2 regions of the Parageobacillus sp. VR-IP genome follow, and region 2 is predicted to be linked to the other one. Evidence: riboswitches for the same ligand, from Rfam matches in the RefSeq annotation. Region 2 holds a riboswitch; the other holds the start of a gene.

Region 1 (7,856 bases), on a different contig from region 2:
CAAACAACTATAATGACTGCGGTTTAATGATTTACCATCCCGATCAAAAAATATTTGCCGGTGGAAGCGGCTGTGCTTGCTGTGCGGTCGTCACTTATGGGCATTTGTTGAAAGAAATGGAACGCGGGGCGTTTCGCAAAATTTTCGTTGTCGCAACCGGGGCGCTATTAAGCCAGACGATGGTACAGCAAAAACAGTCGATTCCAGCGATCGCCCATGGTGTGGTCATTGAAGCAGCGAAGGAGGAATGAGGAATGGATTATGTAGTGGCGTTTATGGCTGGAGGGGGGATTTGCGCGCTGGCACAGTTGGCCATGGATGTGGGCAAACTGCCACAACTGCATGTCATGAGCTTGCTTGTGGCCGTTGGCGTCATTTTGGGAATCAGCGGGATTTATGATCGAATTGTTGCGTTTGCCGGGGCAGGTGCGACGCTGCCGCTTAGCGGTTTTGGCTATTTTCTCACCAAAGGTATATTGTCGCAAAAAGAGCTGGACGGATGGCTGACGATCGGCGCGGCGATGTTTCAATTTACCGGCGCCATTCTTTCCTTTGCTATTGTCCTTTCCTTTTTCACTGCGCTTATATGCAAGCCGAAAGGATAATCGCTATGAAAAAAAGACGGGTCATATTAGTAACCGATGGGGATGAGTTCGCCTATCGAACAATTCAATATATTGCTGGGCAAATCGGCGGACGCTGTATTTCTCGCTCTCATGGCAATCCCACCAGACTAGCCGGCAAAGAGCTGGTGCAGCTGATTTTACAAACCCCATATGATCCTGTATTCGTCATGTTTGATGATTGTGGTGCCATTGGTGAAGGAGCGGGGGAACAGGCGCTCAAATATGTGGCAACCCATGAGCAAATAGAAGTGTTAGGAGCGCTTGCCGTCGCTTCCAATACGCGTAAGCATGAATGGGCAAAAGTGCATGTCAGCATCGACCGTGACGGAAATGTAACAGAGTATGGGGTAGATAAAGAAGGAATTTGCGAGCTGGAAGTCGGACGGATTAACGGAGATACCGTCTATTGTTTGGATCAATTAAAGATTCCGATCATCGTCGGAATCGGCGATATTGGCAAAATGGGATACCGCGACCATATTAAATACGGTTCACCGATTACGCGAAAAGCAGTGGAGCTGATCCTGGAAAGGAGTGGTTATCATGCCGACCAAAACGAATAACATTCCTATTTTCGAAAAACTAGTCGACAATGAAAAATTTTTTAGAGAAAAAATTGGTATTGGGACAAGTTTTGATTTAGGAGTACGGAAGGTTCATGTATTAAACCGCGAAGTACATATTTACTATTGCAACGGTTTATGTGACACGCAATATTTAATGGAGCTGCTCAAACAAATTGTCCGCATTAATGACAATGAACGGCAGACGGAGCGGGCAAAGCAAATTATTGAAAATCGCCTTGTTCATCAGCAGGTAAGCCCGGTCACTAATTTAGATGAAGCAGTGGATAAGCTTCTGTCTGGTTTAATTGTCATTTTAATTGAAGGGGAATCAACAGGGTTCGTCGTTGACGTGCGCAGCTATCCGGGGCGGCAGCCGGAAGAACCAGATACAGAAAAAGTGGTGCGCGGGGCGCGGGACGGCTATGTCGAAAATATTATCGTCAATACTGCGTTGACGCGGCGTCGCATCCGTGATGAGCGGCTTCGTTTTGAAATCCTGCAGGTTGGCGAGCGTTCAAAAACCGATGTTTGCATCGCTTATATTAAAGATGTGGCTGACCCGGGACTGGTGGAGCTAGTAAAACAGGAGCTGCAGCAAATGAGTGTTGACGGACTGACAATGGGGGATAAAACGATAGAAGAGTTTTTAGTAAAACAAGGATATAATCCGTATCCGCTCGTTCGGTATACGGAACGGCCGGACGTGGCTGCCACCCATTTGCTTGAGGGACACGTTTTGATCATGGTCGATACATCGCCAAGCGTCATTATTACTCCGACGACATTTTTCCACCATGTGCAGCATGCCGAAGAATACCGACAGTCTCCTGCAGTCGGAACATTCGTGCGCTGGGTGCGTTTTTTAGGAATCCTGACATCGCTGTTTTTGCTTCCGCTTTGGGTATTGTTTGTCCTTGAACCATCTTTATTGCCGGATTCGTGGGCATTTATCGGGCCCAACAAACACACGAATATCCCAGTTTTTATTCAAGTTTTATTAGCGGATTTTGGGATTGAGTTTTTGCGCATGGCCGCGATTCATACGCCAACGCCGCTTTCTACCGCGATGGGGTTAATTGCTGCTGTGTTAATTGGGGAAATTGCGATTGAAGTCGGACTGTTCGTTCCGGAAGTAATTTTATATGTTTCTGTCTCCGCCATCGGCTCGTTTGCGACACCAAGTTACGAATTGAGCATTGCGAATAAAATATCCCGCCTAATTCTTGTCATTCTAGTGGAGATGTTTAAAGTGCCGGGACTTGTGATCGGCACAACGGTCTACTTGCTTTGGCTCGCTCATATTCGTTCCTTAAACACGCCGTATTTATGGCCGTTTATTCCGTTTAACCCGGCGGCGTTTATGCAAATTATCGTCCGTCGTTCTGTTGCAGGCGCTAAAGTAAGGCCAAGCATTGTTCATCCACAAAACCAACGCAAGCAGCCGTCCTAAATTTGCGAAAATGACGCGTGTGAATGATCCATATTGCAGCTGTCCCGCCGGCAAAGCGCAAAGCTGGCGGGCTTTAGCATGATCGATGCATAACTGGTTTTTATTAGTTCATCCACACACATGTTGCAACTTTTTTATAATTATGATAAGTTATACGTAATCTTTTCTCTGCAAAAAGGCAGTTATCCTGGATGTTAACTGTCTTTTTTGCTTTCGATATGCGTAAAAATTTCTTATATTGAATAATTTTATTTTTAGGGAATGAGGGATTTGTATGTTCTTTCATGGGACAAGCCGAGTCAATGACAAAGGGCATTTGGAAATCGGCGGTGTCGATGCGGTCGAGCTAGCGAAAGAATACGGGACGCCGCTGTATATTTATGATGTGGCTTTAATCCGTGCGCGGGCGCGCGCGTTTAAAGAAGCATTTCGTAAACAAGGCGTCGCAGCGCAAGTCGCTTACGCAAGTAAAGCATTTTCTTCGATTGCAATGGTTCAGTTAGCCGAAGAAGAAGGGCTGTCGCTCGATGTCGTATCAGGCGGGGAATTGTATACAGCGATACAAGCAGGATTTCCGCCCAAGCGCATCCATTTCCATGGAAACAATAAAAGCCGCGAAGAGTTAATGATGGCGCTGGACCATGGAGTTGGCTGCATCGTTGTCGATAATTTTTACGAACTGGAATTGCTAGAACAGCTCGGAAAACAATACGGAAAAACGATTGCCATTTTGATACGCGTTACTCCTGGAGTTGAAGCCCATACACACGATTATATTTTAACCGGTCAAGAAGATTCGAAATTTGGTTTTGATTTAAACAACGGTCAAGCGGAGCAGGCGCTTGTGAGAACATTATCTTCTTCCTCTTTTTCTGTATTAGGCATTCACTGCCATATCGGTTCGCAAATTTTTGAAACAACGGGGTTTGTGTTGGCAGCGCAGAAAATTTTCCAAAAAATTGCTTATTGGAAAGAAGCATACGGGTTTGTCCCTGCCGTTGTCAACCTCGGCGGCGGCTTTGGCATCCGTTACACCGAGGAAGATGATCCGATTCCGGTTTCCGAATATGTGGACCAAATCGTCAGTGAAGTGAAAAAACAAGTGAGCGAACAAGGTATCGCGATGCCAGAAATTTGGATTGAGCCGGGCCGTTCCCTTGTCGGTGATGCCGGGACGACGATTTATTCGATCGGTTCGCGCAAAGACGTACCGAACGTCCGGCATTATGTGGCCGTCGACGGCGGCATGAGCGACAATATCCGTCCAGCTCTGTATGAAGCGAAGTATGAAGCGGTGCTGGCGAATCGGGTGCTCGATGAAAAAAATGAAATTGTCTCCATCGCAGGGAAGTGCTGCGAATCAGGAGATATGCTGATTTGGGATTTGCCGCTTCCAAAAGCCAAGCCAGGGGACTATTTAGCCGTTTTTTGTACGGGTGCATACGGCTATTCGATGGCAAACAACTATAACCGCATTCCGCGCCCGGCTGTTGTGTTTGTCGAAAACGGCGAAGCGCAGCTCGTAGTGAAGCGGGAAACGTATGAAGATTTAGTGCGGCTGGATTTACCGCTAAAGACAAAAGTGAATAAGTAAGCAGACGAAAAAGGCGCCCTGTTTCCTTGGGCGCCTTTTTCGCTATTGATTGTTTTGCGGCTCGGAAGAAGAAAAGGCTGATTTAATGGCGTTCCAAATTTCCTTTAAAATGTCGATAATGTTTTGGATAAACGTTTTTCCCTCGTCTGATTGCAGAAAAGCGGATAGTTTGTCTTTCGCCTTGCTTAATTGATCATTTACTTGATTCCAATCAATATTAGCGTTTTTCATTTTATTGAATAATGAAATTAAACTGTTTATTTCATCTTCCGTTAACGTAATTCCAAGGTCCTTTGCTACTTTTTCAATAAGCGCTCGTAAATCAGCATCCGTTTGCGGCGGATTGTTGGCGATTTCCTCTTTTATTTTGGCAAGGAGAGCCACTGCTTTATCCTGTCCGATGGAATCTCCAAGCTTTGCGGTTTTTACCATTTCTTCCGTTGCTACTTTTTTCACCTCATCAGGAATCACTTTATCGGAAGAAACTTCATACGCTTTCATCAACCCGGTCAATGCAGCTGTGCCGGATACCGGAGACGGAGCGGTGACATAAATTTTCGCGTCTTTTACCCCGGCTGTAATCAGCGCGTTTGTATACATCTCTTTTGTTACCCATGTAATGTTATGTGTTTCCACGTCCAATCCGGAACCTTGGGCGCCGATTGTGATCATCGCTGATGAAATCGCACGCGTTCCAATTTGCGCTTTCGGGATTAGCCCATCGAGATATTTATGTTCTTCAGCGTTGGAAACGGTGATGATTTGCGCGTTATCCGGCGCGTTCATTTCTTCTAATACTTTTTGCTTTTGCGGCTCGGTCAAGTTCTCGCCCAACGTAATAATCACATCACCTTCCGCGGCATCGGCAGCCGCCATCGCCGGGAATGTAAAGAACAGCGCTGCAAGCAAGCAACTTGCCAATATTCGTTTCATAACGACATATCCCCCTTTAGTAAAGGTAAATTGATTATAACGTTTTCCGCCATTTTTTTCTACTAAAATGCCGTCTCTTGCATTTCCCTCACCATCCATTTTGTAAGTTTAACACTTATAGGAGCAGGAGGGGTATGTAAGCGAGAATACCATAGCTTCCATCATTTTTAAAATATATGCGTTTTTAGTGCTATCATTTTATTGTATCATATGCGTTTGGCTATATTGCTTGCTGGATCTGCCAATATCGATGTGCTATGTGAAGTTTCTTGCTTTTTTTATATCAACTATAATAGTATGATAATGATGCGTAAGTCAAAAAAGGAGTTGGAATGTATGGCGAAAAAAGGATATATTTTAATGGAAAATGGAGGAAAAATCGAGTTTGAACTGTTTCCAAATGAAGCGCCGATTACGGTTGCTAACTTTGAAAAATTAGCGAATGAAGGTTTTTATAATGGATTAACGTTCCATCGCGTCATTCCTGGGTTCGTCAGCCAAGGCGGATGTCCGTATGGCAACGGCACGGGGGATGCAGGCTATACGATTCCGTGCGAAACGGACAACAATCCACATAAGCATGTGACTGGTGCGATTTCGATGGCGCACCGTGGACGCGATACAGGAAGCTGCCAGTTTTTTATTGTGCATGAACCGCAGCCGCACCTTGATGGCATCCACACGGTGTTTGGCCAAGTGACATCGGGAATGGATGTAGTAAAATCCATGAAAAACGGGGATGTCATGAAAGAAGTTAAAGTGTTTGATGAGGAATAAACAGACGGAAAAAAGACTTGGCAGACGGCGGAGCTGTTAAGTCTTTTTTCCACGTCGTATTCAGATCATAGCAAGAGGTGAAAAAATGAAGCGAAGAAATTGGCTTTTATTTTTTCTCCTGTTTGGAGCAAGCCTGCTGTGGGGAGCGATTTACTGGATATTCATTGCCAAATAACGACAATGCTATGGAAGAATGGACAAATGGTTATCATGTGATATAATAATTAAAAATTAAAAAATTTCAATTTCATACCGGTGTATCCTTCGGGGCAGGGTGAAATTCCCGACCGGCGGTGATGAAGCGATGCGCTTCTCAGCCCGCGAGCCGTACAGGCACGATCCGGTGCGATTCCGGAGCCGACAGTATAGTCTGGATGGGAGAAGGATCACAACGTATAAATGATTGCCTGTTCGTGTTGCGTAGGCATTTCCCCTGCGCGGTTTCTGCCTTTGCTGCAGGATGTCAAGGCATTTCGAACGGCAGCTGTTTAAGCGGGGAAGCATCACTTTTCGCAGTTCCTTTTTCGTTTTTTTACAGATAGACGGCAACCATTTTGTTAAAAATATCCATAGGCGATATTTGTTTTTATGTCGGTCGGTTTATCTAAAAAGGAAACGAGCCCCGCTTTGCGTTTTTTACATACGTTGCTGATGATTCTACATAACTTTGCCCCAGGATGTTGCACCTGGGGCTTTTCTTTATGGGAAAAAGGAGGCAAACATGGTGCGAAGCGATGAACAATATATGCGCATGGCCCTTGAAATCGCCAAAGCAGGGATCGGACAGACGTCTCCTAATCCGGTTGTCGGGGCGGTGGTCGTGAAAGATGGAGAAGTGGTCGGATTGGGCGCCCATTTAAAAGCAGGGGAGCCGCATGCGGAAGTACATGCCGTCCGCATGGCCGGCGAAAAGGCGAAGGGTGCGACGGTCTATGTCACATTAGAGCCGTGCAGCCATTACGGGCAGACGCCGCCCTGCGCCGATTTGTTGATCGAAACGGGCGTCCGCCGCGTCGTCATCGCTACGACGGATCCGAATCCACTTGTGGCCGGAAAGGGAATCGAAAAGCTACAAAAGGCGGGAATTGAGGTACAGCTTGGCGTGCTGAAAGAAGAAGCAGATGAATTAAACCGCGTATTTTTCCACTATATTGCAACGAAAACGCCGTTTGTGACGCTCAAATATGCAAGCAGCCTGGATGGAAAAATCGCGACGTCGACCGGGGAAAGCAAATGGATTACATCGGAAGCGGCCCGGGAAGACGTGCATCGTTACCGGGCGCTGCACGATGCGATTCTTGTCGGGGTCAATACGGTGATTGCCGACAATCCGAGCTTGACAGTAAGGCTTGTGGAGGGCGGAAAAAACCCGATCCGCATCGTCTTGGATACGCATTTGCGCACCCCGCTCGATGCCAACGTGATCCGTGACGGCGCGGCGGAAACGTGGATCGTTGTCGGCAGTGAGGCCAGTGAGGAAAAAAAGAGACAGTATGAGAAAGAAGATGTAAAAGTGATTTCCATGGATAAACCTTACATCGATATCAAAGAATTATTGCACGTGCTTGGCAGAAAACGAATTACTTCGCTTTTTGTCGAAGGTGGATCGCATGTGCATGACAGCTTTATCCGCGCGGGGGCAGTAAATGAAATTGTCGCCTATTTTGCCCCGAAAATCATCGGCGGAAAACAGGCGCCGACGCCAATCGGCGGGGTCGGTTTTGCCAATATGGCGGAGGTGATGGAGCTTCAAATCCGCCAAGTGGAAAGGATCGGTTCCGATATAAAAATCGTTGCCATACCGAACATATAAAGGGTGAATGAAGGATGTTTACCGGAATTGTGGAAGAAATCGGCACGATCGAACAAATACAGCAGTCGGGTGAAGCGATTGTGATGACGATCGGTGC
Region 2 (7,856 bases):
GGAAAACAAAAAGGGGGAATTAATGTGATGAAATTTTCTTCAAAATGGCTGAAAACGGCTGTCCCTGCCTTGATGTTATCGACGATGATCGCTTCGGGAAATGTCTTTGCAGCTGGAAAAGCTGGCGATGAAGAAAAACAGCTGAAAGCGGATGCGTATCAACACCGTTACATCGATGTTCAATTGCTAGGAATTAACGACTTTCACGGACAGCTTGATGTAACAAGAAATGTTGGAGGAAGAGCGGTCGGGAGAGCGGATTATTTAGCTGCGTATTTGAAACAACGGGAAAGGGAAAATAAGCATACGCTTCTTGTGCATGCGGGAGATGCTGTTGGGGCTAGTTCGCCTGTATCGGCACTGCTGCAGGATGAGCCAACGATAGAATTTTTAAATAAGCTGGGCTTTGATGTGGGAACACTCGGAAACCACGAATTTGATGAAGGGGTCGACGAAATGCTTCGCCTCATTTATGGCGGCACACATCCAAAAACCGGCTATTTTCGTGGCGCCAACTTTCCATACGTAATCGCGAATGTAATAGATAAAAAGACAGGCAAACCGATTCTTCCGCCTTATGTTATTAAAAAAGTGAAAGGGATGCCGATTGGCTTTATCGGAGTAGTGTTGTCCGACACGCCAAGCATCGTCACTCCAAGCGGTGTGGCGGGGGTTACATTCACAGATGAAGCAGAAGCGATTAACAAAGCGGTGAAACAGTTAAAGCGGAGAGGAGTGCGTGCAATCGTTGTCCTCGCGCATAATCCAGGGGTGTCTAATAAAGATGGTTCCAATGCGAGTGGTGAAATTGTGGAAATTGCGAAAAAAGTGGATGATGAAGTCGACGTGATTTTTGCCGGCCATAATCATGCGTATTTAAATGCAGAAGTGGATGGCAAACTGCTTGTTCAATCGTATTCTTATGGAACTGCTTTTTCTGATGTCGATTTAAAAATTGATCGGCGAACAAAAGACGTTGTTGCGAAAAAAGCGGAAATCGTGACTACCTATCAAGATAGCATTAAGCCTGATCCAGAGATTACGAAACTAATTAACAAGTATGAAGAAAAAGTCGCACCGATTATTAACCAAGTCGTCGGTACGGCAAAAACGACAATTAGCGCTGAGCAAAATGCAAGTGGTGAATCGGCTTTAGGAAACTTGATTGCGGACGCGCAGCGGACAGCGATGAAAACCGACTTCGCCTTTATGAATCCTGGCGGCATTCGCGCCGATGTGGAACAAGGGGAAGTGACGTGGGGAGAGCTGTATAACGTTCAGCCATTTGGCAATCAACTAGTAAAAATGACGCTTACGGGAGAACAAATCCGCAAACTGTTAAATCAACAATGGCAGTCGAATCAAACGCGCATGCTGCAAATTTCCGGTCTCACGTATACTTGGGACGCAAGCAAACCGATAGGAGACAAAGTCGTCGATATTTATTTGCCAAACGGCACCAAACTTGATCCAAATGCGGAATACACCGTTACGGCAAACAGCTTCCTGGCTGATGGAGGAGATAACTTCACGGTATTTACAGAAGGAAAAAATCGGGAAGTAGGACCGGTCGATCTAGATGCGCTGGTCGATTATATTAAACAGCTTCCGCAGCCATTTGATGCCCGCATCGAAGGGCGCATTCAAAAGCTGCACTAAAAAACAAAGCTGGTTCCAAGCCACTGTTTGGAACCAGCTTTTATGTTACGCTTTTTGCTCGAACAGCTTGATAATTTCAATAATCACATTTGTTGCTTTGATCATGTTGTCGACGGAAATATATTCGTAGCGGCCGTGGAAGTTTTCGCCGCCGGCAAAGATGTTTGGCGTCGGCAGTCCCATGTAGGAAAGCTGCGAACCGTCCGTTCCGCCGCGGATCGGCGAAATTTTCGGCTCAATATTTAAGTTTTTCATCGCTTCATAGGCGATATCGACGATTTCACGGACCGGTTCGATTTTTTCTTTCATGTTATAATATTGGTCTTTTATTTCGATCATGATCCGCTCTTTTCCGTACTTTTCTTGCAATTTTGCCGCGATTTCCTGCATTTTTGCTTTGCGTGCTTCAAATTGCTGGCGGTCAAAGTCGCGGATTATGTAATGAAGCATGGTTTCTTCGACATTTCCTTGAAAGGATAGCAAATGATAAAATCCTTCGTATCCTTCCGTATGCTCAGGCGCCTCGTTAGCAGGAAGCTGTCCGTGAAATTCCATCGCGATCTTCATCGAGTTGATCATTTTTCCTTTGGCAGTGCCCGGATGGACGTTTTTCCCTTTGATCGTGATTTTTGCTTCTGCGGCGTTAAAGCTTTCGTATTCCAATTCGCCGAGCGGGCCGCCGTCGACTGTGTACGCAAATTTAGCGCCGAACTTAGCGACATCAAACTTATGCGGGCCTCTGCCGATTTCTTCATCCGGCGTAAAGGCGACGCGCACTTTGCCGTGTTTAATTTCCGGGTGCTGAATTAAATAAGCCATCGCTGTCATAATTTCGGCTATTCCTGCTTTATCGTCTGCACCCAATAACGTCGTGCCGTCGGTGGTGATGAGCGTATGGCCTTTATAGTTGGCCAATTCCGGGAAATCTTTTGGCGATAGGACAATGTTTAACGATTCGTTTAAGACGATATCGCCGCCGTCATAATTTTCGACGATTTGCGGATTGACGTTTGCTCCCGTAAATTCGGTTGCTGTGTCCATATGGGCTAAAAAGCCAATGGTTGGCACATCTTTATCTGTATTCGCCGGCAATGTTGCCATTACGTATCCGTTTTCATCCATTGTCACGTCTTTCATGCCGATTGCTTTTAATTCTTCCACCAACATGTTTCCAAGTTCCAGCTGGCCAGGAGTGGAAGGGCAAGTGTCGCTGTTTGGGTCGGATTGTGTGTTGACTTTAACGTATTTCGTAAAACGTTCGATGATTTCCTGTTTCATCTAGCCACTCTCCTTACTATTTGCTATCTTTTTCCGTTTTTATTTTATCATAAAAATGTTGTGTAAATAAAAAACTTTGTTGCATAAAAAATGGTAGACAGAATTTATATAAAAATTGTATACTAAATGTACAATCGCATATAAAAAATATACGATTCATCTTCGGGGCAGGGTGAAATTCCCGACCGGCGGTGATGAAGCGATTGCGCTTCTCAGCCCGCGAGCCGCAAGGCAGGATCCGGTGCGAGTCCGGAGCCGACAGTATAGTCTGGATGGGAGAAGATGAAGGTTTGCCGGCGTTCGAATGCAGCGCGCTCGAACGTCTATTTGAGCATTCCCTTTTTCTCCCTTAAGTGTGAGCACTTAAGGGTTTTTTATTTGACGCTCAAGATGGCAGCCTTCTTTCTTGTGAGGATGAATCACGAGAAGGAGAGGAGAATCGACATGAGAAAAATGAATGTCCGCGCACTTGTCTTGATTGGGGTATTTAGTGCCATCTCGTATTTGCTGATGCTGTTAAACTTTCCGCTTCCACCGTTTCCAAACTTTCTATTGGTGGATTTCAGCGACGTTCCGGCATTGATCGCCGCGCTTTTGTACGGTCCGCTGGCGGGAGTGCTCGTTGAATTGCTAAAAAATGTGCTGAATTATTTCATGGTCGGCAGTCCTACCGGTGTTCCGGTCGGGCATATCGCCAACTTCATGGCCGGGATTACGTTTATTTTGCCGACATATTACGTATATCATAAAACAAAATCAAAAAAAGGAATGCTGGCTGGGTTAGCCACTGGCACCGCCGTCATGGCGTTGATGATGAGCGTATTGAACTACTATGTGTTTCTGCCGGCATATACGATCTTTCTGGGCGCTCCGGCGATGAGCGCGCCGGAAACAAAAGCGCTCGTCGTTTCTGCCATCCTTCCGTTTAATGCAGTAAAAGGCGTCATGATTACCATTGTCTTTATGCTTTTGTTTGCCCGGCTCAGCCCTTGGCTACAAAAACAAACAGCAGTCAATCATGTTTAGTCATAATAAATAAAACGAGGACCCTTCCTGAGCGAAGCGGTCCTCGTTTTTCGTTCGGAAAGCTCTGTCACCATCACTTAAACGTGCCGGCCGGATTGGCAAAGCGTTCTTCTTTAAACGGATTGGCGGTCATCGAATAGCCGCGCTGTTCCCAATATCCCGGCTCGTCTTTTTTCATAAACCGGATGCCTGACGCCCATTTCGCCCCTTTCCATAAGTAAAACGATGCGGGCGGAATAAAGCGGAGCGGATAGCCATGTTTCAGGGAAATATCCTGCCAGTCATGATGTTTATCTTTCCAGCGGTACACAAACAACGCGTCATCGCCCATGAGCGCTTCAAGCGGCAAGTTCGCCGAATAGCCGAAGCGGTCTCCGTTCAAATAGCCGTAAATTTTCACATATTTTACATCCGGCTCCAGCTCAACAAAGCGCAAAAACTCGCGAAAAGCGATTCCTTCAAACGTTGTATCAAACTTTGACCACGTGGTCACGCAATGCATATCGATCGTCGATATCGTTTTTGGCAGCTCCATTACTTGCCGATAGGAAAGAGAGACTTCTTCTTTCACATCCCCAAATAAGCGGAATTCCCATGTTGATTCATCAAATTGATAGACATCCCCCACATGGAGAATCGGCCATTTTTCCGTTTCAAATTGGCCTGGCGGCAGTTGTTTGGTCATCGGTGTGCACCCTTTCTATGTATGAATTTATATAAAATGATACGGCGAGAAAGCGGCGGACGCAACTATATAGGAAGGAAATTTTAGGATAGAGAAAAGAGATGCACACAGATTCATGGATATTGCCTAAACGGGAAGTGCATGACAGGCCACGATGTGATTGGACTGCTATGATTGTATCGTGTAAAATTTTATGAAATAATTGTATGGAATTTTCTGAAAAAATTTTGTCAGCTCCACTCCGATTGGGGGCGTTTTTATTTAGCCCTGTTAAGGGTTGATTTTTTCTCCAACTACAGGGCAGGATTATAGAAGAAGTATTAAGAAAATGATTCGTCTCAATAAAATTTTTTTAAGAAAGTAAATAATTTGCAATACGATATAAAATCTAATAGAATTGTCTCGTATTAAAAATATTTTAATTTAAAATATATAAAACTAGCATGAAAGGAAAGATCTCAAATGACAAAAGTATTGTACATCACGGCTCATCCACTTGATGACACACAATCTTACAGTATGGCAGTAGGAAAAGCATTTATTGAAACTTATAAGGAAGTAAATCCAGATCATGAAATTGTGCATATTGACCTTTATAAAGAATATATTCCTCAAATTGATGCTGATGTACTTAGCGGCTGGGGGAAACTTCGATCCGGGAAAGGATTTGAGGAACTTTCTTCCGAAGAGAAAGCTAAAGTTGGCCGTCTGTCAGAGTTATGTGAGCAATTTATTTCCGCGGATAAATATATATTTGTAACACCTTTATGGAATTTTTCATTCCCGCCAGTCATGAAAGCATATATTGATGCTGTTGCTGTTGCGGGTAAAACGTTTAAATACACCGAACAAGGACCAGTAGGTCTCTTAACTGATAAGAAAGCCTTGCATATTCAAGCTCGTGGAGGCTTTTATTCAGAAGGTCCGGCAGCCGAAATGGAAATGGGGCATCGTTATCTAAGTGTAATGATGCAATTCCTTGGAGTTCCTTCTTTTGAAGGCTTATTTGTCGAAGGACATGCGGCAATGCCTGACAAAGCGCAAGAAATTAAAGAAAATGCAATCGCACGAGCTAAAGATTTAGCTCATACCTTTTAAATTAACTAAAAAAAGAGGGTGTCCCAAAACGATTGCTTTTGGGACACCCTCTCTTTTGATGCAAAACGGAACCCTTTACGACAATTTATGATACTTTTAGGGAAAAAGGGAAGAAATATTTTGAAACAAAGGATAAAATAGACTTATAGAGTCAATGGCGAAATTTGCTCCGTGAACTACTCGCCACTTAGCTAACGCTTGAAGTGGGAGTTTCTCAGTTCCACGACGAAAGCAGCCTTTCGTTTCCCTGAGCGTAACTTCGGGTCGTTCAACCCTAGATGTCCGACCATTCGGAGATTTTTTTGTACCTTGGATATTTTACGCATGGATGGCATCGCCTGGTTTTCGCATTTTTCTCCATGCAACCCCATATATCCAGTTAGCCAAGAATATGTTATGAAACAATAGCGACATATGTTCGGTGGGAAAGCCGACTTTCGACTACGCCTAACTAAAATTCATCTCCCACTTTCACTGGTGCTATCGCACCTCCACGTTTAGAAGTGGGAGACTTCTTTCGGGAATTATGTTAAAGGATTTTCTTGAAATTGGTGGGCGCCATGTTATATAAGCTGTTCTAAAAGAGGAGCGATACCGTGATTCATTGCAGTCCTGTAACCACTGAACTGGAAAAGAAACGATTTCGAGAAAGTAAGGGGGATGGGCGTGAACATTCACATCCATAGAGACTTATCCAAAGCGAATTGGCAAGAGATGAAAAAGGTATATGAATCCGTCGGCTGGACGAAACATACAGAAGAAGTCATCCGGCAGGTATTTGAAGCAAGCAATGTCATTGCACTTGCCTTTTGTGACGGCCGCATTATCGGATTCGGCCGCGCTCTTTCCGATGGCGTGTTTAATGCGGCGATTTACGATGTGGTCGTTCATCGTGATTTTCAAGGGCGTGGCATCGGAAAAGCAATTGTGGAAGATTTGCTTGATCAGCTGCAGCATATTTCCTGCGTTCATTTGATTGCGACGACAGGAAACGAGGTGTTTTACCAACAAGCAGGGTTTAAAAAGGTAAAAACGGCGATGGGGCGGTATCGCAGCCGCGATTTAGCGCAGGAATATTTAGAGGGGGGAGAAAATGCATGAAAATAAGGCATGCGACGGTAGACGATGCGGAAGAATTGGCACATCTTATCTTGCAAGTAGAAAAAGAATCAGACTTTTTATTGTTTGAAGCAGGAGAACGAACTCTCACCCCAAAACAGCAGCGAAGCCAAATCGAAGCAATGCAGAATGAGGAAAACTCCACGATACTGGTGGCAGAGGCGGAAGGAAAACTGGTTGGGTATTTAGTCGCAAGGGGAGGGCGTGCGAGACGAAATAAACATACGGCATATATCGTCATTGGCGTGCTGGCTTCATACAGAGGAAAAGGAATCGGTACGATGCTGTTTGCCGAATTGGAGCGTTGGGCTCGCACGAAAGGCATTCACCGGTTGGAACTGACGGTAGTCGTTGACAATCAACGCGCGGTATCGCTGTATCGCAAAATGGGATTTGAACGGGAAGGAATCAAGCGGCATTCTCTTTTGATAAACGGAAAATATGTTGATGAATATTATATGGCAAAATGGATGTAATTCGGAGCAAACAAGATGGAACGCGTTCATTTTTTAAAGCAAAGCCACTTTTATGAACAAAACGATAATGGGATTGAATTCATCACGATGACAAAAAACCGTCTAATATGAAAACAAGGTACTTTGTTTTCAATTAGCATTGGAGGATTAGAAATGGAAGAAATGAAGCTATTTGTTAAAATCGCTCTGCATCGAATGTATGACCATTATCTGCCTAAATTGCTTCGCTCGATTCAGGCATTCAAAACGGAACAATTGTGGGAATGTAATGCGCCAGGTTTAAACTCTGTTGGCGGTATCGTTCTGCATATTTGTGAACACGTGAAAAGGAATACGCTCAGCTATTTGCAGCGTAACATCAAGTTTAATGCAGGAATTGAAGAATATTTTCCTCAGTTAGATTTCACACCGGATATGCTGTCCACCATCGTTCAGGAAACTTTTGATAAATGGAAACATCAGATTACAAATATGATCAGCGAGAACAATTACAGTGACATCGATATGCATAGCCT

Evidence for each region. Region 2 has a riboswitch for FMN ahead of HT574_RS09855 (ECF transporter S component). Riboswitches for the same ligand answer to the same signal wherever they lie in the genome.
Region 1: linked by a shared signal. The riboswitch ahead of ribD (bifunctional diaminohydroxyphosphoribosylaminopyrimidine deaminase/5-amino-6-(5-phosphoribosylamino)uracil reductase RibD) and the one ahead of HT574_RS09855 (ECF transporter S component) in region 2 are both predicted to bind FMN.

What each region holds. Positions count from the first base shown of each region.
Region 1 covers NZ_JABVYQ010000005.1:192,014-199,869, forward strand. Annotated here, with positions in the region: gene spoVAD (stage V sporulation protein AD) at 1-251, shown strand, start outside; gene HT574_RS14035 (SpoVA/SpoVAEb family sporulation membrane protein) at 255-605, shown strand; gene spoVAEA (stage V sporulation protein SpoVABEA) at 611-1,189, shown strand; gene HT574_RS14045 (spore germination protein) at 1,170-2,642, shown strand; gene lysA (diaminopimelate decarboxylase) at 2,917-4,236, shown strand; gene HT574_RS14055 (DUF1002 domain-containing protein) at 4,279-5,169, opposite strand; gene HT574_RS14060 (peptidylprolyl isomerase) at 5,506-5,946, shown strand; FMN riboswitch at 6,203-6,336, shown strand; gene ribD (bifunctional diaminohydroxyphosphoribosylaminopyrimidine deaminase/5-amino-6-(5-phosphoribosylamino)uracil reductase RibD) at 6,668-7,759, shown strand; gene ribE (riboflavin synthase) at 7,774-7,856, shown strand, end outside.
Region 2 covers NZ_JABVYQ010000003.1:367,758-375,613, forward strand. Annotated here, with positions in the region: gene HT574_RS09845 (bifunctional metallophosphatase/5'-nucleotidase) at 28-1,659, shown strand; gene pepT (peptidase T) at 1,705-2,937, opposite strand; FMN riboswitch at 3,092-3,225, shown strand; gene HT574_RS09855 (ECF transporter S component) at 3,382-3,963, shown strand; gene HT574_RS09860 (sulfite oxidase-like oxidoreductase) at 4,037-4,648, opposite strand; gene HT574_RS09865 (FMN-dependent NADH-azoreductase) at 5,111-5,746, shown strand; gene HT574_RS09870 (GNAT family N-acetyltransferase) at 6,461-6,847, shown strand; gene HT574_RS09875 (GNAT family N-acetyltransferase) at 6,844-7,341, shown strand; gene HT574_RS09880 (hypothetical protein) at 7,504-7,856, shown strand, end outside.